Regions from separate parts of the Paenibacillus sp. JJ1683 genome, predicted to be linked through region 1. Evidence: riboswitches for the same ligand, from Rfam matches in the RefSeq annotation. Region 1 holds a riboswitch; each other region holds the start of a gene.
What was found. A riboswitch is a leader RNA that binds a small molecule or an ion and turns the genes downstream of it on or off. The one in region 1 is predicted to bind glycine.
Positions count from the first base shown of each region.

Region 1 (7,946 bases):
ATTCATATCCTCCTTGTGAGTAAATAGCATCACTACCTTTTCTTAAAATTCATACTAAATGACAGCGCTATCTTCATCAACGAAATGAAAACGTACTTTCGTCATGAACGTTGATGACAAGATTTAAATTTAAAATAACGGACAACGTATTATACCTGCATAATTCTTCTTAATATGACCGATAACAATAGAAATTAGTCGAAAAAACAGTGCTGTAAATCTGCACCTTATGTAGAGGAGCTCACCTCTAAATCTAATAAATCGACGTAATTACGTCTTCTAAGAGACAACAAAAAAATAGCCGCCATGTCAGATCATAGCGACTATTTTATACACAAAACGAGCGGACTAACGATGCTTTTATTCAATTCAATATCCATATAAAAATTTAGAATAAAGCGCTAATATTCCATCTTATATTGCTCATTATTGTTCATCCGAAATCAACTGCTCGTACTGATCCGCAGACAGCAGCTTGCTCAGAGCTTCCTCGACATCATTGCCCATCTCTACTTCAATCATCCAACCCTTTTCATAGGGAGATTCATTCACCAGCTCAGGTGTGCTTTCCAGAGCTTCATTTACTTTCAATACGGTTCCCGCCACCGGAGCAAAAAGGTCGGATACGGTCTTCACCGATTCAATTGTACCAATCTCTGCCCCCTGTTCAATCGTTGCTCCCGCCCCAGGTAATTCCACAAAAACAATATCACCCAGTTGATGCTGTGCAAAGTCTGTAATGCCGATCCTCAACGTCCCGTCTGCTGTGCGCTGAACCCACTCATGTTCGTCTGTATACCAAAGTTCCCGTTTCACTTCACTCATCCTGCTTTCGCCTCACTTCCACATGAATAAAATGCTTTTAATCACCTGTATTAGACAGGTTAAGATTATGACAACATGAACACTCATGTCAATAATACTAACAAAAATACTTCATGTTATCTCATATAGCATAGAATATTAAAAAATGATAACTTGTAACAAACGCTTACATATCCTTATTTATACATTAAATGTTTTTTGGATTGTTTTATATGACATTTTTATTGACATTTTGAATGAATTTGCGTATTAATGGGTTATAGCAAATGCTTTTGGAAATACCCCGACAACTGCAAACGCGGATGAACGCGGAGGGAGAGACTACCCAAAAGATTCGCATAGCTGTTGTCGTATCTGAGACAGTTGTGCACGCGAACTCGGATCAAGTTGTTACCTGCAAAACTGGGTAACCTACCGTTGATCCAAAAGGTAGCGCCGAAGGAGTAAACTTGCATTGCAGGTGAATCTCTCAGGCAAAAGGACCTCTGCCGGACGCATCTCTGGAGAGCATTCGCGATTAGAGCGGATCACCCAAGGGGAAACCTGGTTCACACCGGGGTAACTTTCTGGTATCAAGGACAGAGCTGAAAGAAGAGTATGGACTGCCGTCTATACGTTTCTTTCAGCCTGTCTTTTTTGTTTAGCCGATTACACTGGATAGGAGTGAAAAAATGTCTAATTTGCGAAGAACACCATTATTTTCGTCTTACGGGACGCAGCCCGGGGTTCGTTGTATTGACTTTGGCGGGTGGGAGCTTCCCGTTCAGTTTAGCGGCATCCAAAAAGAGCATGAGGCCGTCCGGCAATGCGCGGGTTTATTCGATGTCTCGCACATGGGCGAGTTTTTGGTTGAGGGCAAAGAAGCCGAGGCTTTTTTGCAATGGGTAACCACGAATGATGTCAGCCAGTTGGAACCGGGCCAGGCACAATATTCACTCCTGTGTTACCCCGATGGAGGCGTAGTGGATGACTTGCTTGTATACTGCAAAGGACCAGAGCGCTACATGCTCGTTGTGAATGCCTCCAACATCGACAAAGATTGGGATTGGCTCATGCGCCACGTACCTGCATCGGTTCATCTGGAGAATGTGTCTGATGCGATCGCATTGCTGGCATTACAAGGACCGGAAGCAGCACATATTGCCGCAGCCGTGACAGATGCAGATATTACGAATCTGGCATCTTTCCGATTCCATGAGAACGTGCAATTGTTCGGAGCAAAAGCACTCGTCTCCCGAACCGGATATACCGGGGAAGACGGTTTTGAATTTTATATACCTGCTGAGGAAGCACCCGCCGTGTGGAATGGTTTGCTTCGTTGCGGTGAATCGTATGGGCTAATTCCCGCTGGGCTTGGTGCTCGCGATACACTGCGGTTTGAGGCACGGCTGCCGCTGTACGGACAGGAGTTATCTGCCACCATTTCACCGCTTGAGGCTGGTTTAGGTTTCTTCGTCAAGCTGAATAAAGGAGATTTTATCGGCAGAGAAGCACTGCAACACCAGAAAGAACAAGGAATTCCTCGCAAGTTGATCGGGCTGGAAATGATTGACCGCGGTATCCCGCGCGCTCATTATCCAGTCTTCGCGGAAGGCCAACACATTGGTGAGGTCACAACGGGGACTCAATCGCCCACCTTGAAGCGTAATTTGGGGCTAGCCTTGGTGGACAGTCGTTTTAGCACCCTATCTACACCGTTAGAGGTCGAAATTCGAGGTAAACGCCTGCGTGCGGAAGTGGTCCCAGCCCCCTTTTATAAACGGTCACGCTGATCTTAATCCTCTTCACTCTAAAAAAGCGATCATGTCAGATACGAAATTCTGGATTTTCCAACTACGATTATGTATTAGCTAATTTACTATCTAAATTTTGCTTTTCGAAAGGAGCCAGAACTTATGAAGCAGCATCGCTATCTCCCCATGACCGAACAAGATCAAACCGAAATGCTGCGTGTGGTGGGCGTATCATCCATTGATGATCTATTCAGTGACATTCCAGAGGCAATTCGATACCAAGGGGAACTCCCTCTTTCCTCTCGGCTCGACGAAAGAGCCCTAACTCGCCACATGGCCGAGCTGGCCGGGCACAATGCCAATACAGATACACATGCCAGCTTTCTTGGTGCAGGTATTTATGATCATCATATTCCGTCCGTCATTCAGCACATCACCTCACGTTCCGAATTTTACACAGCCTACACCCCCTATCAGCCAGAAGTAAGCCAGGGCGAGCTGCAAGCTATTTTTGAATTCCAGTCATATATTTGCGAATTGACAGGCATGGCAGTAGCGAATGCCAGTATGTACGATGGAGCGACAGCTCTGGCGGAAGCGGGCTCACTGGCCGCCGCAGCCACGCGCCGTAAACAGCTTATTGTATCAAGGTCTGTCCATCCAGAGGCACGCCAGGTATTGGCAGCCTATGCGCGCGGATTGGACTTGGACATCGTGGAGATCGGCTGTTCGGACGGCGTAACGGATGTCGATGCGCTTGCCGCGGCCGTATCGGAACAGACGGCGGCTGTCTTGATCCAAAGCCCCAACTTTTTTGGAGCCGTGGAAAATCTGAAGCCGATGGCTGACCTGATCCATGCACACAAGGGGCTAATGGTCGTCAGTGCCAACCCATTGGCACTTGGCTTGCTGGAGGCGCCCGGTAAGCAGGGCGCGGATATTGTTGTAGGGGACGCGCAGCCACTTGGGATCTCGTCCTCCCTCGGCGGTCCGACCTGCGGTTACTTTGCCGTCTCCCAGGCGCATATGCGCCGTATCCCTGGGCGTATCGTAGGCCAAACCACAGACCGTAACGGCAAACGCGGCTTCGTGCTGACCTTGCAAGCGCGGGAACAGCATATCCGCCGCGAAAAGGCCACGTCTAACATTTGCTCCAATCAAGCGTTGCTTGCATTATCTGCATCTGTGTACTTGTCCGTCATGGGGAGACAGGGCATCCAGGAAGTAGCCGAGCTGAATTTGCATAAAAGCCGCTATGCGTTAGAACAATTGCTGAGCTTGAAAGGCGTAACTGCCTCATTTCACGCACCGACCTTTAACGAGTTTGCCCTTAGGCTGCCTGAAGGTACGGATGTGAGCCAACTTCAGGACAATCTGCTAGCTGCTGGATTTATCGCAGGCTATGATTTGGGCCGGGACTATCCGGAACTTGCGGGTCACATGCTGATTGCCGTGACGGAGCAAAGAACCAAAGAAGAGATCGACCAATTTGTACACACCTTGGAGGGATTGCTATGACACACACCGGACCGGACCAGAAACAAGAGCTGTTGAAAGAACACGATCAAGCGCTCATTTTTGAATTGAGCCGTCCGGGTCGCATCGCTTATTCCCTTCCCGAGTGCGACGTTCCTCGTCGCCCGGTGGCAGAGCTTTTGCCGGATTATGCGCTGCGCAGCGAACCTGCGGCATTACCCGAGGTATACGAAGTAGATGTTATTCGCCATTATACCGCCCTGTCCCAGCGCAACTTCGGCGTCGACAACGGGTTTTATCCGCTTGGCTCGTGTACGATGAAATACAATCCAAAAGTGAATGAGGATGTCGCCCGTTACGCAGGCTTCGCTAAAATTCATCCATATCAGCCGGAGAATAGCATCCAGGGGGCTATGGAGCTGCTGCATACGCTCCAAAACGATCTGGCTGCGTTGACCGGCATGGATGCCGTCACGCTCCAGCCCGCTGCTGGCGCCCATGGCGAATGGACCGGGCTGATGATGATTCGCTCGTACCACGAGGCACGTGGTGAGCGACGTACCAAGGTGCTCGTGCCGGATTCCTCGCACGGTACGAACCCCGCCAGTGCAACCGTCGCGGGCTTCGAAACAATTACCCTCCCCTCCACCCCTGAGGGGCTGGTGGATCTGGACGCGCTCCGCCAAGCCGTAGGCAACGACACCGCTGCGCTCATGCTGACCAATCCGAACACGCTGGGCTTGTTCGAGAAGCAAATTACTGACATTGCCGCGATTGTGCATGACGCAGGTGGTCTGCTCTACTATGACGGGGCAAACTCCAACGCCATCATGGGGATTACCCGCCCCGGGGACATGGGCTTCGATGTGGTGCATCTCAATTTGCACAAAACGATGAGTACCCCGCACGGTGGAGGCGGCCCCGGCGCTGGACCCGTGGGCGTAAAGCAGCGGCTGATTCCCTATTTGCCCAAGCCGTTTGTCGTACGTGATCCGCAGGGTGTGTACCGCTGGGATCGGGAGCAGGGAGATTCTATTGGACGGGTCAAAGCCTTTTACGGTAACTTCGGCATTCTCGTCCGTGCCTATGCCTATATTCGCAGCTACGGTCCTGATGGCTTGAAGCGAGTGTCCGAATGCGCTGTACTTAATGCCAACTACATGATGCATCGGCTGGCTCCGCACTTTGACCTGCCTTATCCTGGGCATTGTAAACACGAATTTGTCATGTCAGGGCGAGGTTTGAAGAAATTTGGAGTGCGCACGCTTGATGTAGCCAAACGATTGCTTGATTTCGGTTACCATCCACCTACCATTTATTTTCCGTTAAATGTAGAGGAATGCATCATGATCGAGCCGACGGAAACAGAAAGCAAAGAGACGCTGGATGCTTTTGTCGACACTATGATTCATATTGCGCGCGAAGCTGAGGAGAACCCTGAGCTGGTGCTCAATGCACCCTATACCACTCCAGTCACACGCCTGGATGAAACCACTGCAGCCCGTAAGCCTGTGCTGAATTGCGCATGTAGTTAAGGTTAAATTCAAACACAACCATCCAAAGCATACAAAAAAGCCGGTATCTGTTGAGATACCGGCTGCTGTATGTATACAGCAATTTTTGTTGGAAAAAGATATAACCTTTGAAAATGTGATACCCTTCCTTATGCTTCGATGCTTTGAACCAATTCAACAACCTGCTCGGCTGTTTGCATATCCAGAGCTTTTGCAGCCAATTTCTCCATGTCCGCACGGGACAACTTAGAGATTTGACTACGTGCTGGCAGAATGGAAGTTGCGCTCATGCTGAACTCATCCAGTCCCAGACCCAGCAGCAACGGAATTGCTGTTGTGTCTCCTGCCATTTCACCACACATACCAACCCAACGTCCTTCACGGTGAGCGGCATCAATAACCATTTTCACCAGACGCAAAATGGATGGATTATATGGTTGATACAGGTAAGAAACCCGCTCGTTCATACGATCCGCTGCCATTGTGTATTGAATCAGATCGTTAGTACCGATACTGAAGAAATCCACTTCTTTTGCGAATTGGTCAGCCAATACCGCTGTGGAAGGAATTTCTACCATGATGCCCAGCTGAATTTCTTCAGATACGGATACACCCTCGGCTACCAACTTTTCTTTTTCCTCCAACAAAACAGCTTTAGCTTCACGGAATTCGTTCAGCGTAGCAATCATTGGGAACATAATGCGCAGGTTACCGTGCACGCTTGCACGCAACAAAGCACGCAATTGAGTGCGGAAAATATCCTGGCGATCCAGACACAGACGAATAGCACGGAATCCGAGGAATGGATTCATTTCTTTCGGCAGATCCAGATAAGGAAGTTCTTTATCTCCACCGATGTCCAAAGTACGAACTACAACCGGTTTGCCTTCCATTCTTTCCAGAACCGTTTTGTAAGCTGTATATTGTACTTCTTCGGATGGTAGCTTGTCGCGTCCCATGTACAAGAACTCCGTACGATACAAGCCAACGCCTTCACCACCGTTGTCTAGAACACCAGCTACATCGTTAGGCGTACCAATATTGGCTGCCAGTTCGACATGGACACCATCGACGGAAACCGTAGCTTCGCCGCGCAGCTTACGCCACTCTTCGCGTTGCTTGTCATATGCCACTTGTTTAGCGCGGTATTCTGCAACGATTTCTTCGGTAGGATTCACGAACACGTGACCATCCAGACCATCGACGATAATCAAATCGCCGCTTTTAGCTTGAGACAATATATTTTTTGTTCCTACAACAGCAGGAATTTCTAATGAACGAGCCATAATAGCCGAGTGTGAAGTGCGTCCGCCGATATTCGTTGCAAAACCCTTAACAAATTCACGGTTCAGTTGAGCTGTGTCGGAAGGTGTCAAATCTTCTGCAAGTACAATCGTTTCTTCGGCAATTTCTGCAGGGCTGACAAAATGAACACCAAGCAGATGATTAAGCACCCGTTTGGTTACATCACGCATGTCCGATGCGCGTTCTTGCAAATATGCACTTTTCATGTTCTCAAACATGGAAATAAACTGTGTAGCTACTTCATTCAAAGCATAGTCAGCATTAAGCTGCTCGTCTCTGATTTTAGCTTTAACCGGATCGATCAATTCAGGATCATTCAGGATGAGCAGGTGAGATGCAAAAATTTCTGCTTTTTTCTCACCCAGCTCACGAAGCGTTTTCTCCTTAATCGATTCCAATTCGGTTTGAGATTGTGCCAAAGCCGCATCCAATCTTGCGATTTCAGCTTCAACATCACCAACCGCGCGTCTCTCTACAGCGTAATTCGGATGCTCCAAGATAAACGCCCGGGCAATGGCTATGCCTGCCGAAGCGGCAATCCCGGAAATTTTAAGCATGAATTTCGCCCAGCCCTTCGTTAACGATTACATTTTCAAGAGCTTTCAATGCTTCAGCAGATTCAGCGCCTTCGCAGATAATGTTAATAGTATCCCCTTGTTCCAGACCAAGAGACAATACACCCAGAATGGATTTCAAAGTTACTTTTTTACCGTTAGCTTCGGCGAAAGATTCAGCACCGCTGAATTTGTTAGCTGTATTTACCAGCGCAGTTGCAGGACGTGCATGGATACCGTCTTCATCCGTAATTCTAAAAGTTGTTTGCATAATTTGTTCCTCCCACTTTCCTAAAAATAATATTTGTTTACACGCAGCATACCGGATAATTGATCAGACGGCCTAAGCCGCCTAATCAACTAATCCGAAACACATAGAGTTTATTTTATCGTAATTATACCATCTTCGCCAGCCTTCAATACTCCAGTTTTGTTTAAAGTTACCGAAGATCCTTCTGGAAGGTTGGTAAAAATGACAGGTGAGATGATGGATTTAGCGTTTGCCTTCACGTATTCCAGGTCTACTTTCATAATAGGCT
Region 1 is NZ_CM129820.1:4,250,137-4,258,082, forward strand. Features, by position in the region: gene gcvH (glycine cleavage system protein GcvH) at 427-825, opposite strand; glycine riboswitch at 1,221-1,320, shown strand; glycine riboswitch at 1,321-1,417, shown strand; gene gcvT (glycine cleavage system aminomethyltransferase GcvT) at 1,497-2,597, shown strand; gene gcvPA (aminomethyl-transferring glycine dehydrogenase subunit GcvPA) at 2,721-4,076, shown strand; gene gcvPB (aminomethyl-transferring glycine dehydrogenase subunit GcvPB) at 4,073-5,569, shown strand; gene ptsP (phosphoenolpyruvate--protein phosphotransferase) at 5,698-7,410, opposite strand; gene ACUC6J_RS18175 (HPr family phosphocarrier protein) at 7,403-7,678, opposite strand; gene ptsG (glucose-specific PTS transporter subunit IIBC) at 7,789-7,946, opposite strand, start outside.

Region 2 (7,946 bases), 170 kb from region 1:
TGCTCGTGGGGAATATCCCAACTATATGAACCGCTATTTTGAAGAAAATAATATTGTGATCCAGACAGAACCCGGCGATGCCGAAATTTTGAAAAATAACACGGTCGATTTTATCTCATTTAGTTACTATATGACCTTGACCGTATCGGCAGGGCCAGAAGGCGAAAAGGCAGCAGGGAACCTGATAGGCGGTGTGAAAAATCCGTATCTGCAGTCTTCCGACTGGGGATGGCAGATCGATCCGATCGGCCTGCGTGTTACACTGAATACGTTTTATGATCGCTATCAAAAGCCACTGTTCATCGTGGAAAATGGCTTGGGTGCGTATGATAAGGTAGAAGAAGACGGCTCTGTGCATGACACGTATCGCATTGATTACTTGCGTCAGCATATTGCCCAAATGAAGGAAGCGATTGCTGACGGTGTTGATCTGATTGGTTACACCAGTTGGGGACCTATCGACCTTGTGAGCATGTCTACGTCCGAAATGTCCAAGCGCTACGGATTTATTTACGTTGATCTGGATGATGACGGTAACGGAACGCTTCAACGCTCCAAAAAGGACTCATTTAACTGGTATAAAAATGTGATAGCAACCAACGGTGAAGAACTGTAATTCCATATCGTTTTGGCGGGTACAGCAGAGAAAATCCTCAGGATGCAATCTGCTGTACCCGCTTTTTGTATAGACACTCTATTGATTCTTTCAGAGGGCTTCACAAATTTTTCACTTGTAATAAGCTGAAATTTTTCTGTATAATGAATAAAAATTTCATATGTCTGGTTGATGTTTGCGGGAGATGGAATGAAAGTTCCAACCGAAGGGGCAAAACTCTCAGGTGCTTAGGCTGATTTACAGCAACGAGCAGGGACCGTAAACGGACAGAACTCTGGAGAGACCCTTAATTGGGCGCCGAAGGTGCACCGCAGATCACATCTGCTTAAACTCTCAGGCAAAAGGACAGAGACGCGAATAACCTGTGACAGGGATAGCCCTAGGCTTTTTATAAGCTTTTAGAGGTGAAATCCTGCACAAGATGGTTGTATTTTTTCGTGCCTTTAACCTCTCCAGGAGTCGAATCAACAGATTTGACTCTTTTTTGTTTTCTACTATGCTGGAGGAGCGGGTTGAAATGAATTTGGTACATGTGTTAGAAACGATTAGCAGTTGGATATGGGGGGCGCCTCTCATCATCCTTGTTATGGGAACGGGGTTATGGCTGACCATACGTCTAAAAATGTTGCAGGTATTCCGCCTGCCCCTGGCGATCAAGCTCATCGGTAAGGCCCCGAATGAAGGTAGCGGGGATGTGAGTAGTTTTGCGGCTTTGAGTACGGCATTGGCGGCTACCGTCGGTACAGGAAGTATTGTCGGTGTAGCAACAGCCATTAAGCTGGGCGGGCCGGGTGCCTTGTTCTGGATGGTCGTTGCAGCCTTCTTTGGGATGGCGACGAAATATGCGGAAGGTGTACTTGCGGTAAAATACCGGGTGAAGGATCGGAATGGACAATTTTCCGGCGGCCCGATGTATTATATTGAAAAAGGCCTGGGACGCCGTTTTAAACCGTTGGCGATGCTGTTTGCTTTTTCAGGGATGCTGGTAGCGTTGTTCGGAATTGGAACATTCCCTCAGGTCAAGGCGATTGTATCTTCGACTGAAAACAGTTTTGGCGTTCCGCCGATTGTAACGGCGCTGACAATTGCTGTCCTTACAGGTCTTGTGACCATTGGTGGACTCAAAAGCATTGCCAAGGTATCGACGAAGGTCGTTCCTTTTAAAACAGGCCTGTATGTATTAATTTGTATCATTGTACTGATTCGATTTGCTGACCAACTTCCTGCCGCAATTGCGCTTGTGCTTCATTCGGCATTTTCAACTACATCGGCAACCGGCGGATTTGCAGGAGCTACGATTATGCTGGCCATGCGCAGTGGGGTAGCCAGAGGTATTTTTGCCAACGAAGCTGGATTGGGGAGCGCACCGATTGCAGCCGCAGCTGCCAAAACCAAATGGCCTGCGGAACAAGGGCTGATTTCCATGACGGGTGTGTTTATTGATACGATGGTTATTTGTGTGATGACCGGGTTGACGTTACTGGTTAGCGGGGTGTGGAGCGGGCCTACCGATGCAGGCTTGATGACTCAGCAAGCCTTTTCCAGTGCATTTCCGCTGGGAGCAGAGCTGCTCACCATCATCCTGATTATGTTCGCATTCACCACCATGCTCGGCTGGAACTATTACGGGGAACGCTGTGTTGAATACTTGCTTGGGGTTAAGTGGATCAAGCCTTATCGTTATTTGTTCATTGTACTGGTTGGCGGGGGCGCGTTCATTAAACTGGATGCGATTTGGCTGCTGGCAGATATTTTTAACGCCATGATGGCTTTTCCGAACCTGATTGCACTGCTCGGCTTGTCGGGAATTGTTGTTGCAGAAACCCGGACTTATATGAATTCTTTGTATCCTAATAAGAACAAGGGTATTCTTGCTGGTGCCAATGTAGGGGCGGCTATCCAAGTAGAAGAAAAGGGACAAACGGTAAATTCATAAATACTAAAAGGGAGTATTCTCAGCCATCACAGGCTTGAGGGTACTCCTTTTTTTAGGTTATAAGACTGGTGATTACCGACATTTTATTTATTCTGAATATCTCTTAATCCATAACGTTTACGAACCTAAGAGTTATTACATGGGAGCATAATCGTAATTTGAAAATGCGAATCCGTAATAGTTGTATTTAAATAACCACCATATTTCTTTATCACTTGCTGGATGTTAAGTAATCCATACCCATGTTTTTTTAAAGGGGGATTGTATGTTTTGGTTGAGAATGCTGTATTGAGATAATTACTTTTTGAATTGCGAACATAAATCCATAGGGCAATATTATCGGTGAAAATTTCCAAATGAATTGAATGCTCTTTCTTTCTAGGAAGCTGCATTACAGCTTCAATAGCATTATCGAAAACATTACCTAAGACAATACATAGATCATGACTTCCAATACTAATATTTGCCGGGTTAATATGGATTTGATGGAAGAAAGCTATCCCACTTTTATTAGCGATGCTGAAAGTATGATTTACTAAAGCATCAATAACGAGATGTCCTGTTGTTATATGAAGTTTTGGTGAGTCTATATTTTTTAGAGTTTGGTTGATGTGATTAACACCCTCTTCCGTCCTCTGTTCTTGTAAACAAGCACGGACAAAAATTAACTGTTTTTTGAAATCATGAATACTTCGTTTGATATCACTAAGAGATCGAGTTGTTTCTTTATAACGTTTTTCTTGCATCAGCATTTGCTTTTGAAAAAAGCATGAGAGGTTTGACTTTTCTATCAACTTGTCCGTTAGAAAGACAATAATCACGTTCATTCCAAGAATACTGATGATTGACATTATAAAGAATAAATTATGTTTCATAAAAGAAAATAAACCGTAATGTATGAGCAAGTTAAACGATGTTCCTATTAATATTACAAAATAATACACAATCCCTATCTTGTATTTCCTTCCTTTTTTAAAATAATGAACTACTAGTACTGTAATAAGTATGAAGTGTAAAGAGGCGAAAAGTAAAAAAAGGTTAACTATTGGATTGGAAAAATGACTTTGCTTTGTTGTGCTAAATAAAAATAAAGAGTAATTAGAAAACGAGGTGACATTAATGTAAACGCAATGATTCAAAAAACTCACCCTTCCTGAAAACGAGAAATTATAAAACGAGCATACGCCTCACGAAGTGATTTAGCGTGAGAACGACCTACAGGGAATTCTTGTTCGTTTGACATAATAACAGAAGTAGCTGAAAACTTACGTATATGAACTAAATTCACAATTATTGACCTATGTATAAACACAAACGGATATTTTAATTGTTCATAAACCGCTTTCAACGTTCCGGAAATAAAATAGTTGTGTGAATCCGTTGCAATACAAAGTTCATTATGGATGTAATTGTTTTCACCTTTTGAGATGACTATGATCTCAGAGTGTCTCAATACAAGATGCTCAGTTTTATTTTTCACAGACAGAAAGTGGGATACTGAAGAACGCATATAATGACATAGTTTATTTATTTTTTCTACAAAGAGTTTATAAGTAAGGGGTTTAAGTAAATATTGAAATGCTTGTACTTCAAAACTTTCTAGCATGTATTCTGGATAGTTAGTTAGAAATATGATTTGAACTTCTCGGTCAGGAAAAAGGCGAATAAGTTTTGCAGTTTCAATTCCCGATAATTCCCTCATTTCAATATCTAACAAGATAATATGAAAGGGGTATCGCTCTTGTGAACTGTAAGATTTGATTAGATCTTCCCCAGATAAAAAGAATTGTAGATTAAAATCTAAGGATTCACTTACTGACATACACATGAAAAAGTGTTGTAAAATTTTATGCATTGCGGGATCATCGTCACAAACAGCAACTTGAAACAAATAGACCACCTCAAATATGTTATATAAATCCAGTATATTGTAAAAAAAGTCTATTCGAAGTGATGTTTTACATATGAAAAAAATTACCATCAGGTTATGGAATTTTTGTTAGTAAAAGTTCAAATGCATACTTATACTGTGGAGAGGACGTAGCCCAGGCGAGGAATGGATACGTTCTTCTTTATTGCTTAGAAACCTTATTTTCAGCCTTTATAAAAGTATTCAGTTAAGGCTCTACTGGTTCAGTTCGCGTCACGATAACGGCAGGAACAAGCGGTTGCACGCTCCTAGTACTTTTAATCTTTGTTGCTGTCTCAAGCAGTCTAATCCTTTACTTTCTTTGGACATATAAACAAAGAATTAACAAGTAACGTACTTTGCCATTAAAGAAATATAGGTAACAAAAATATTAATCTCACATGAAGCTGACATATTTGGTTGTTGAGATGGACTTTTTTGCATTTCAGGATACAAGCTTATTTTTTCTTTTTGCTTTATGCTACATTAAAAGCCGAGAAGGAAAAGCTATCTAGTATAGATATTGTCCAGAGAGAATAAAGTATATGAATAAACTATGAAGGTGTAGGATGGCTTTTAAATTCAGTCCGGTTTCGGATGATGGACATCTATTCTTGGTGGCTAGTGTGCACTGCGAGAATGCAATTACAACTCAGAATGAGCGTACATTTTATTTTTAAAACTTATGTGAATTTTGTCACTAGTTAATCGATTCATAATTACATAGGGACCGCATCCATTCTAAGGAGGGCTAAAATGAAAGCTTCGCAATATAACTTTATTTTTAATGACATTATTGAAAATACCGATAAAACGGTACTTTATAATTCTCGAACAGGTGCATTGGCAGTTCTTGAACCGGAGTACTATAAACAGTTTTGTGAACTTACAAACAATGGATTGGCAATAAATAATGATACTTATCTTGAAAATCTTATCGAATGTGGCTATATCGTAGAAGATAATATGAATGAAAAAGCATATGTAAAGGTAAACCTCTTAAAAAATCGGTTTGAATCTTCTAATTTAATGCTAACAATTGCCCCTACAATGGCCTGCAATTTTAGATGTGTATACTGTTTTGAGAAAGACCAATATCATAACAAAACTATGAGTCAAGAAACAGCTCAAAGTATAGTCAATTTTGTTAAAACAAATGCTAGTAAACTTGACACTCTTAATGTTACATGGTATGGCGGTGAACCCTTGATTGCAATGAAGCAGATAGTTAGGATATCGGAAGATTTTTTGGAAATATGTAAAGAAAACAATATACAATATACGGCCAGTGTCATTACAAACGGCTATCTTTTAAATAAAGAAAAAGTTCAAACGTTAATATCATGTGGAGTAAATGATATTCAAGTCACTGTTGACGGTCCTAAAGAAGTACATGATCTTAGACGCCCTTTAGTAAGTGGAAGAGGGACATTTGATGTCATAATGAATAACCTCAAGCAAATTAAAGGGATGATTAAGATATTTATGAGAATAAATACTGACCAAGACAACTGGTTGAATTTACATGAAATCGTAGGATTCTTAAAGGAAAATTCTTTATTGGAAAATGTAATACCTTATCTAGGATTAGTTACGCCGACGAATGGAAAGTATGAGGGAACTAAGTGCTTGACAGACGAGATGTATTCAAAATTTAATTTAAAATTTATGTCGGAAAATGATATCCCAATTAGTTATATTTATCCTGCACCTAAAGGTAATTATTGTTCTGCGGACAAATATAATAGTTTCGTTATTGATCCTCTTGGTCATTTATATAAATGTTGGAGCGATATTGGAATTATTGAGCAGTGTGTTGGAAATATAAATGAAGATACATCAGTGAAATGGAATACTGAGCTTCTTGGTTGTTATTTATTATATGATCCTACTGAAGATGAAAAATGTTCAGACTGTAAGTACTTACCTGTGTGTTTAGGAGGATGTCCTCACAATAGAATGGCAGACTTTAACATATGTGAGCAATATCGTTATAATTTGCAGGAGTATATTACCGAGTGCACGAAAGTATTACTGGCTGGACAATTAACGGGAAATAAGAAGGAGGTTTCTGAATCATGTTAATGCTAAAAAAAATGTGTATTGTTTTATGTGGTTTCTTACTTATGGGGATGCCATTAGGTGCTTCAAGTAATGCAGCTTCAAATGATGTTAAGAATATCAATCTAACGGCTATAAATTGTAATGTCACCGTTACAAAAACTTCAGCAAGTGATTTTAGTTATGAGTATAACAAATCCTTGTATACTGTCACTTCTACATTAAGTGGATCTACAATTTACATCACAGTAAAGGGGAAAGGCTCAGCTAACGGCATTTCCGACAGAGTTAATATTTTAATTCCTGATAAAAGTTATGAAAAAATAACGGTAGAAAGTACAAAGTCTGGAGTTTCACTTCCAGAGCTAAATACTAATCTTGATATCACAGGTGTAGATGGTTCCTCAATGTCAGTTCGGGTGCCTGTAGGATACTCAAAAGCCATTAGTTATGACAATACAAAAGGTTCAGGTTCCTTAACTTTTAGTAAAGGAGCTTCGGATTACACAGTTACAGTTAAGACGACTGCAAGTGCATTAAGTGTTCCTGCGGGATGGCCATTGTTTAGACCAAACTTAACATATAACTATATAAATGGTGCAGGTAAAGCAAAGATAAATATCACGCTTGAAAACAGTGCATTTTCTATTGCAGCTCAAAAGTGATAAGTAGCATATAGTTTTTAAACTGTATGTTATTTATATAAATTAAATTTTAAGGAGGGAAAAACTATGGACGTATTGGTAAAAAGTGCTGTACAAGTAAGTGCACATTGTCCTTTCCACGGTTCAAGTGGCTGCACTCTTTCTTGTTCCTACAAGATGTAGCTTAAGAGAAGTAACATTACTTAGCGAGATGCTGTTTTTAGCATCTCGCTAAGATTTACCTAATATGAAACATAGGTGATGAATATGATAGTCCTAGAATACTTGAAAAAATACCTTTCAAAAACGCGCAAGTATGTATTTTTTTACATTGTTGTTACTTCAGTATTGTGGATTATAGGAATTATTGTTCCTTACATCACAGGCATATATATTGATTATTTAGTATCAAAAAGTAATATAAGTATCATTTTATATTTTGTACTGTTACTGGGGATTATAAATATAGTAAACATTCTCATACAATATTTAACTGCCCTTTTCTCTACGAAATTGAATAATTTATTATTATACGAAATCTGCAATGATATCTATCAAAAGATATTCAAAACTAAACTGTCGGTCTTCAAAGATAAGGATAATGCATACTTAGTTGACCAAATTAATAATGATTCATCCACAGTAGTTGACTTTTTTTCAAATAATATTTCCAACTTAGTATTGCAAGTAATCACAATAATTATCAGTGGTATTATTGTTTTAAAAGCTGATGTACTACTATGCGTTATAATTTTCTCGCTTATTCCTTTTTATATATTT
Region 2 is NZ_CM129820.1:4,419,814-4,427,759, reverse strand. Features, by position in the region: gene ACUC6J_RS18935 (glycoside hydrolase family 1 protein) at 1-616, shown strand, start outside; glycine riboswitch at 785-869, shown strand; glycine riboswitch at 881-975, shown strand; gene ACUC6J_RS18930 (alanine/glycine:cation symporter family protein) at 1,134-2,552, shown strand; gene ACUC6J_RS18925 (sensor histidine kinase) at 2,678-3,298, opposite strand; gene ACUC6J_RS18920 (LytR/AlgR family response regulator transcription factor) at 3,697-4,443, opposite strand; gene ACUC6J_RS18915 (radical SAM protein) at 5,218-6,546, shown strand; gene ACUC6J_RS18910 (hypothetical protein) at 6,540-7,187, shown strand; gene ACUC6J_RS18905 (ATP-binding cassette domain-containing protein) at 7,434-7,946, shown strand, end outside.
Region 2: it holds a riboswitch for glycine, as region 1 does, so the genes downstream of both, ACUC6J_RS18930 (alanine/glycine:cation symporter family protein) here and gcvT (glycine cleavage system aminomethyltransferase GcvT) in region 1, are expected to answer to the same signal.

Region 3 (7,946 bases), 2.0 Mb from region 1:
CCAGCCGAACCGCTCCTGCGCACTAATGAACACACCGGGGATGACTCCACAAGAGCCAGCAGTGGGCGTAGCCACAATACGCCCCATGGACGCATTAACCTCCGACACGGAGAGCGCATAAGCCATGGCGAGTGCGGAGGCGTCGCCGGAGCAGGTTTCCCCTGTCCGCAGATACTCGGCCAGACGCTTGCCGTCGCCGCCTGTTAATCCACTGCGGGATACGGTGTCTTGTGTCTGACCACGATGAACGGCCTCCTTCATGACTTCATAATAATCAGACATTTGGCGGAAGATTTCTTCTTCCGTTGTATTCGTCTCTTGTACCTGCTCTTGAATCATCAGGCGGCCAATCGTGGTGGATTCCTCCGCGCATATGGCGCTGATTTCATGCAGATGGCTAAATCGCATCAGATTCAGCTCCTTTTTTCAAATTAATCATTTTAATTTCGTACATATGTGGTAAGGATCGTAGTTTTGCGATCAGTTCAGCCGTAGGAGGACTGTCCGTTTCGATGGCGGTAAGTGCTTCACCATCTCGGCCTTTGCGATCCACATGCATATAGGCAATGTTAATGTCGGCAGCGCCGAGTGCTGAAGTCACCGCACCTAATGTGCCGGGCTTATCCGAGTGAAGAAGCACCAACGTAGCCAGCTCCCCGGTCAGGTTGACTCGGAATTCGTTGAGCTGCTGGACATGGATGCTGCCGCCGCCGATGGAGGAGCCCAGCAGTGTGCGCTGATCCTCACCCTTCCACAGTTCAAAACGGACGGTATTTGGATGGGGCGCGGGTAGTCCGCTGACGGCAAACTCCACGGCCATTCCAGCCTGCTCCGCCCATTGCTCGGCATCTGGAATTCGGTGGTCGTCTGTATCGTAATTGAGCAGGCCTGCGATGAGTGCTAGGTCTGTACCGTGTCCTTTGTAGGTGTCGGCGAAGGAGCCGTACAGTGTCATGCGGGCACGGTCCGGCTGCATCCCGAGCCAGTGACGGGCAACGCGTGCAAGCCGCACCGCGCCTGCAGTGTGTGAACTGGAAGGTCCGGTCATGGCCGGACCGATAATGGAAAATACATCTTTGAAACGCATGGTGTGGCCCCCTGTATGTTCTAGTACCATAGTATATGGTATTTCCGCGTTTGTGCGCAGCTATGACGGTTCCTAATGCTGACGTACAATGTGAGCGCAAAAAAGGACAGGATAAGGGAGTTTCCCTTATCTCTGTCCTCGTTACCTGAGAGTTTCGTGCGGTGTCCTTACCGCCTTACCCCTTGGGTGGCTTGCGCTCTCTCCAGAGTTGCGTCAGATGACGATACATGGACCTGAGAGATTATCCGCCAGCCGGGTGCTGACGTCTTGCTCCTTCGGTGCCGCCAGCGTGTAAGCCCCTGGACAGACTCTCCCGTCATCTTCATTCGCGTATACCGTTCTACATATCTTTCTTAGCGTAATGTATGCCGTGCTCGGTGTCAATCGCAGGTTTCAATTTTTACATAAACAGGCGAGTTTCCGATAAAAAAGATTAAAATTTACATAATTATGGATGAAATCAGGAAGGAATTAGAAGATTGACAGCTAATCTGATAGAGGACAAGTACATTTATGGAATTATAGGAGGGATATTGACGTATGGTAAAAGGCTTGCGGTTCACAGGTTCACGCTTGAAAGGGGTGCTGCATCTAGCAGCGATCGTATCGCTGTTGATTGGGATCCTCGTTCCATTCGGTCAGGTCAAGGCAGAGGGAGCATTGACAGTAGACGAAGCACTTCAGCGCCAAGGCAGTGGAGGTACAGTGACGGTGGAAGGCTACATCGTCGGACATGCTACCGGATCGAAAACAGCTAATTTTTCTGCTCCGTTTGCGAATGATTTTAACGTACTGATTGCCGACCAGGCCAATGAACGTAGCACGTCTAATCTATTGGATGTGCAGCTGACATCTGCGTACAGAGGGCAATTTGGGTTAACAGGTTATCCTGAACTGGTCGGCAGCAAAATTCGCGTGACAGGTACGCTTGGTGCCTACAATAATTTTGGTGGAGTAAAAAGTCCAAGCGCTGTGGAACTGGTGAGTGGAAGCGAGCCGGGGGAACCAGGTGAACCTGGCGAACCTGAACCTGGCAACCCGGGTCAACCCGGTACTACACTGCCGGATGGAAAAGGCAAAAAGGTGCTGTTCGATAATACGCACGCACAGACGGCTGGTGCAGCAGATTGGGTCATTGAAGGCGCCTTCTCCGACTTTGCCAATGGATTACGTAATGTAGGCTTTACTGTGGATCAATTGAACCGCCCTATTCCTTTTACTTATGGAGAACAGGCCATAACCTATGATAAGCTGCGCCAATATGATGTGTTCATCATCGGTGAAGCGAATGTGGCCTTTAAGGCATCCGAGCAGGCTGCCCTGCTGCAATATGTGAATAACGGGGGAAGTGTGTTCTTCATCTCCGACCATTATAATGCCGACCGTAACAAAAACCGTTGGGATTCCTCCGAGGTTATGAATGGCTACCGTCGTGGAGCCTATACTAATCCGGCCAAAGGCATGACTGCAGAAGAAGCTGCATCGCCGGCGATGCAAGGATTAACAAGCTCCGATTGGCTGGCGACCAACTTTGGTGTTCGTTTCCGTTACAATGCGCTTGGCGATGTAAATGCTACGGACATCGTAGCCGCAGATCAATCCTTCGGCATTACCAAGGGTGTACGCTCGATTGCCATGCATGCGGGATCTACGCTGGCTATTATTGATCCTACCAAAGCCAAAGGAATTGCCTATATCCCGACAGGTACAAAAAAATGGGGCAATGCAGTAGACCAAGGAGTCTATAACGGCGGAGGCCGTGCGGAAGGTCCTTATGCTGCGATCTCCAAGGTGGGTCAAGGCAAGGCAGCATTTATCGGTGATTCTTCCCCTGTAGAAGATGCTACTCCGAAATATGCGCGTGAGGAAAACGGACAGTCGAAAAAGACATATGATGGTTTTAAGGAAGTAGACGATGCCACCTTCCTAGTGCAAACGGTTCAATGGCTTGCGTGGAAGCAGGACTACACGAAATTATCCGATGTGGCAGGCTTAACGCTGGATCAACCGACGAAGCTGCTGCCGTTTGAAGAGCCTGCGGCTTCCACAGAACCGCAACCGGAGCCTTGGTCTGCTCCAGCAGCAGGCTACAAATGGTACGATCCAAGAACGTTCAAGCCGGGCTCCTATGGAGCGGCTTCGTAATAAACGCAAAAAATAATTCAGTGTGAGTGGTTGGATGCTAGTTAGCCGTTTGGTCCTCTGTAGGGGATCAAACGGCTTTTTTGTGATGAAAATTAACCTGTGGTTGGTTATTTTATTACATTTTGTGCCAGGAAGGTCGCGCTACGGCTGGATCATTGATTTTTTAAATGATGTTGATAGCATAATCTTAATTGATATATCCATATACTGGTGATAGGATGTATTCAAATTATTCCGACAAAAACGGTGCGTAATGTTTGTGGAAGGTTTTAACATCAAACATGGTGAGAATAAGCAGGACAAGACCATGGAGAATGGAGGAAACGCGCGCATTGAATATCGAGCCTGTGTTGGAGATTAAAGGATTATCCGTATCTTTTCGTATCAACGATCAATACCACCCGGCAGTCGATCATCTGGATCTGACGGTCAACCCCAATGAAGTGCTGGCTGTAGTCGGAGAATCCGGTTGTGGCAAAAGCGCGCTGGCGCTTTCCATCCCACAATTGCATGACATGGAGCGGACACGTGTCGAAGGAAAGGTTCTTTTTAAAGGCACGGATCTGATCCGTCTCTCCTCAGGGCAAATGAATAAAATCCGCGGAGCGGGCATTGGCATGATCTTTCAGGACCCGCTGACAGCACTGAACCCGTTAATGAGCATTGGCAAGCAGATCGAGGAAAATCTCGATTATCATACGTCCCTATCTACGAAGCAAAAAAGGGAACGTGTACTGGAGCTACTGGAAAGCGTGGATATAACCAACCCCGTACGTGTGTATGAACAGTATCCACATGAACTTTCAGGAGGGATGCGCCAGCGTGTGATGATCGCGATTGCCATAGCTTGCCGACCCTCACTTATTATTGCAGATGAGCCGACGACTGCGCTCGATGTAACCATTCAATCGCAAATTCTTGACTTGCTCAAACAGCTTCAACAGGAGACTGGAAGCGGAATTATTCTGATTACGCACGATCTTGGCGTTGTGGCCGAAGTAGCTGACCGTGTGGTGGTCATGTATGCCGGAGAAATCGTGGAAAGCGCTGATGTTTTTGAATTATTCCGGCATCCACAGCATCCGTATACGCGTTCCTTGCTAGCCTCCATGCCGGGATCGCATACCAAGGGAGAATCGCTGCATGTCATTGGTGGCATTGTTCCCTCATTGCAAGATATTCCTCGCAATAGCTGTCGCTTTGCTTCGCGTATTCCCTGGATTCAGCAGAGAATGCATGAAGACCATCCCCGATTAAAAGAAATTTCCCCCGGCCATTGGGTCCGCTGTACATGTTACCAGCATTTTCATTTTGAAGACGAAACAAAGGGAGAGGCTGCTCATGGCACTACTGGAGCTAAATGATTTGAAGGTTCATTATCCGGTGCGCGGTGGTTTTTTCCAGCGTGTTGTTGATCAGGTAAAAGCAGTGGATGGCGTGTCGATCAGCATAGAGGCAGGCCAAACATATGGGCTAGTGGGAGAATCCGGCTGCGGAAAAACGACGACAGGCAGGACGATTATCGGCCTGAATAAGCTGACGAGCGGACAGATTATTTTTAATGGAAAGGACCTTGCGGCTTTGAGTCGGAATAACCGCCATCCGCTGCGTAGAGACATTCAGATGATTTTTCAGGACCCCTATTCTTCGCTTAACCCGCGCAAGCGCGTATTGGATGTCATTGCTGAACCGCTGCGGAACTTTGAAAGGCTGAGTAATGAGGAAGAGCGGCGAAAAGTGCAGATGCTGCTGGAAAAGGTCGGCTTGAACGCTGATGCGGCCTACAAATATCCGCATGAATTTTCCGGAGGCCAGCGGCAACGGATCGGGATTGCGCGTGCGCTGACATTAAATCCAAAACTGATTATTGCTGATGAACCGGTATCGGCGCTAGATGTTTCTGTGCAGGCACAGGTGCTTAATTTTATGAAGGATGTGCAGCGAGAGTTCAAATTGACGTATTTGTTCATTAGTCATGACCTGGGTATTATCCGCCATATGTGTGACCAAATCGGCATCATGTACCGAGGTCGCTTAGTGGAACAGGGAAGCGAGCAGGACATTTATGAGCGTCCACAGCATTTGTATACCCAGCGGCTTATTGCCACCATTCCCAGTATTGATCCTGCGAAGCGGCTAGAAAATGCTCGAAAAAGGCAGAAGCTTTTATCCTCTTACAAGTCAGAGCTGCCCAAACATTTAGATGCGAGTGGAAAGCCGTTTGCACTAAAATCTGTAAGTCCATCCCATCAAGTCGCGCTACCTTAAGGGAGGTACAGAATATGTGGAAATTTACAATGCGCCGGCTGCTGGTTATGATCCCTCAACTTTTTGCACTGAGTGTGCTTATATTTTTCCTAGCTAAGGCTATGCCAGGGGATGCCCTGACAGGGCTTATCACTTCAACACCCAATCTGAATCCGGCTGCACTGGAAGAACAGCGGCAAAAACTGGGACTCAATGACCCGGTGTGGGTGCAATATGGGAACTGGCTTGTCCAGCTTGCTCATGGGGATCTGGGCAAATCTTATGTACATAAAATTAGCGTTACCGATTTGATTGGCAGTCGTTTGGGGAACACGTTCTTTCTGGGTGTAGTGATTCTGGTTCTGACGTATCTGATCGCCATTCCGCTGGGAGTACTCAGTGGTCGGTATCAGCATAGTCTGCTGGATAAAACCGTGGTGGGGTATACCTATCTCAGCTTTGCAACACCTCTGTTTATACTCGCGTTGCTGCTGCTGTACGTGTTTGGATTCAGACTTGGCTGGTTTCCAACCAGCGGCAGTGTGGATGTAGGAGTGGAGCCGGGGACATGGTCATATTACGTGAATAAGTCGTATCATCTCATACTACCGGCGGTTACAGGCGCATTGCTCAGTACGACGGCTACCATTCAGTATTTGCGCAATGAGGTCATTGACACACGTCTGAAGGATTTTGTGAAAACAGCGCGTTCCAAGGGGGTACCCGAAGGAAAGATCTATTCCCGTCATATTTTCAAGAACTCTTTATTACCCATTGCTGCTTTTTTGGGCTACGACCTGACGGGTGTGATTGCCGGCAACATTTTCCTGGAATCTATTTTTGGTTATCCGGGATTGGGCCAGTTGTTTCTTCAGTCTATCACCCAACGGGACTTTTCAGTCGTGAACGCGCTGGTCATGATCTCTGGCTTCTTGGCACTATTAGGAACCCTTTTATCTGATGTCATCCTGAGCAAGGTCGATCCACGCATTCGAATTGAATAGCGAACAAGTCTAGAGAAAAGGAGGGGTTATGGTGTCTATGCAGGTGGAGGAGGTCTTCTCGCCGGAAATCATTCGTAAATCACCATCCAGTTGGTCTGTACTGCGTCGTGAGTTGGTACGTGACAAAATGGCCTTGATTTCCATTGGGTTTGTGGCTCTGTTCTTGATTTTTATATATGCCTCTGTCCTGTTTGTCAATCAGGATGTAGTCACGACGGTCGATTTGGGCGCGATCCGCGAAGCTCCCGGCTCAGTGCACTGGCTGGGTACGGACCGAGCGGGCAGGGATATATTCGGCCAGCTGGTCATTGGGGCCCGCAATTCCTTTACCATTGGCTTTACGATTACTTTGTTATCCGCCGCCATTGGCTTGACGCTGGGCTTACTGGCTGGGTTTTATGGAGGAATGGTCGATAACATCATCATGCGAATCATTGATTTTATTCTGGTGCTTCCATTCTTGATGCTGGTTATCGTATTTGTCAGCATTGTGCCCAAAAGTGGCATAGGGTCCTTTATTTTCATTATGACCGCCTTTTTGTGGATTGGAAAAGCGCGCCTGATCCGGGCCAAGGTACTGTCGGAGCGGGAACTGGACTACGTGCAGGCTTCCAAAACCCTTGGCACACCCAATTGGAAGATCATCTGGTTGGGTGTGCTGCCCAATCTCAGCTCTGTTGTGATTGTTAATCTAACGCTCAGTCTTGCAGGAAATATCGGGATTGAGACCGGGCTTTCCTATCTCGGCTTTGGCTTGCCAGAATCTACTCCAAGCTTGGGGACACTGGTGAGTTATGCCAATGACCCGGATGTATTGCAGAACAGCTGGTGGATGTGGTTGCCTGCCTCACTGCTTATATTAGTGCTGATGCTGGCGATTAATTTTATCGGTCAGGCGCTCAAACGTGCCACGGATGCCAGACAACGATTGGGGTAAACCGAAGTTCAAGGATAAGGACAACGACAAGGAGGGGTTTACAATGATTAAAAGCTGGAAAAAAGGAATTTTGCCTGTTCTATCTGCCATTTTGGTGCTTTCTTTGGCCGCATGCAGCGGCTCGCCTTCCACTTCGAGTGGAGCAAAATCGTCTGACGGTACAGGTGGGTCAGGGTCCGACAACAAGCAGGTGAATACGACTGCGCTGGCAAAGGCGGTCAAGAACGATAAACCCCCGATTAAGGGCGGCATCATCAATTATGCACTCGTGTCCGACACCCCTTTTGAAGGTATTCTGAACCCTGTATTTTATGATGGAAATCCGGATTTTGAAGTCTTCCAGTTTTTCTACCCTTCCATGTTTTCGATTGATTCCAATCTGAATATTGACGATAAAGGAGCGGCGACGATTTCCTTTTCCGCAGACAATAAGGCGGTGACTGTCAAAATTGATCCCAAACTGAACTGGACAGATGGTAATCCCGTAACGGCAGAGGACTATGCCTTTTCCTATGAAGTGATCGGT
Region 3 is NZ_CM129820.1:471,116-479,061, forward strand. Features, by position in the region: gene sdaAA (L-serine ammonia-lyase, iron-sulfur-dependent, subunit alpha) at 1-408, opposite strand, end outside; gene sdaAB (L-serine ammonia-lyase, iron-sulfur-dependent subunit beta) at 398-1,087, opposite strand; glycine riboswitch at 1,299-1,413, opposite strand; gene ACUC6J_RS02090 (DUF6359 domain-containing protein) at 1,628-3,232, shown strand; gene ACUC6J_RS02095 (ABC transporter ATP-binding protein) at 3,565-4,596, shown strand; gene ACUC6J_RS02100 (ABC transporter ATP-binding protein) at 4,574-5,500, shown strand; gene opp4B (oligopeptide ABC transporter permease) at 5,515-6,483, shown strand; gene ACUC6J_RS02110 (ABC transporter permease) at 6,521-7,420, shown strand; gene opp4A (oligopeptide ABC transporter substrate-binding protein) at 7,464-7,946, shown strand, end outside.
Region 3: it holds a riboswitch for glycine, as region 1 does, so the genes downstream of both, sdaAB (L-serine ammonia-lyase, iron-sulfur-dependent subunit beta) here and gcvT (glycine cleavage system aminomethyltransferase GcvT) in region 1, are expected to answer to the same signal.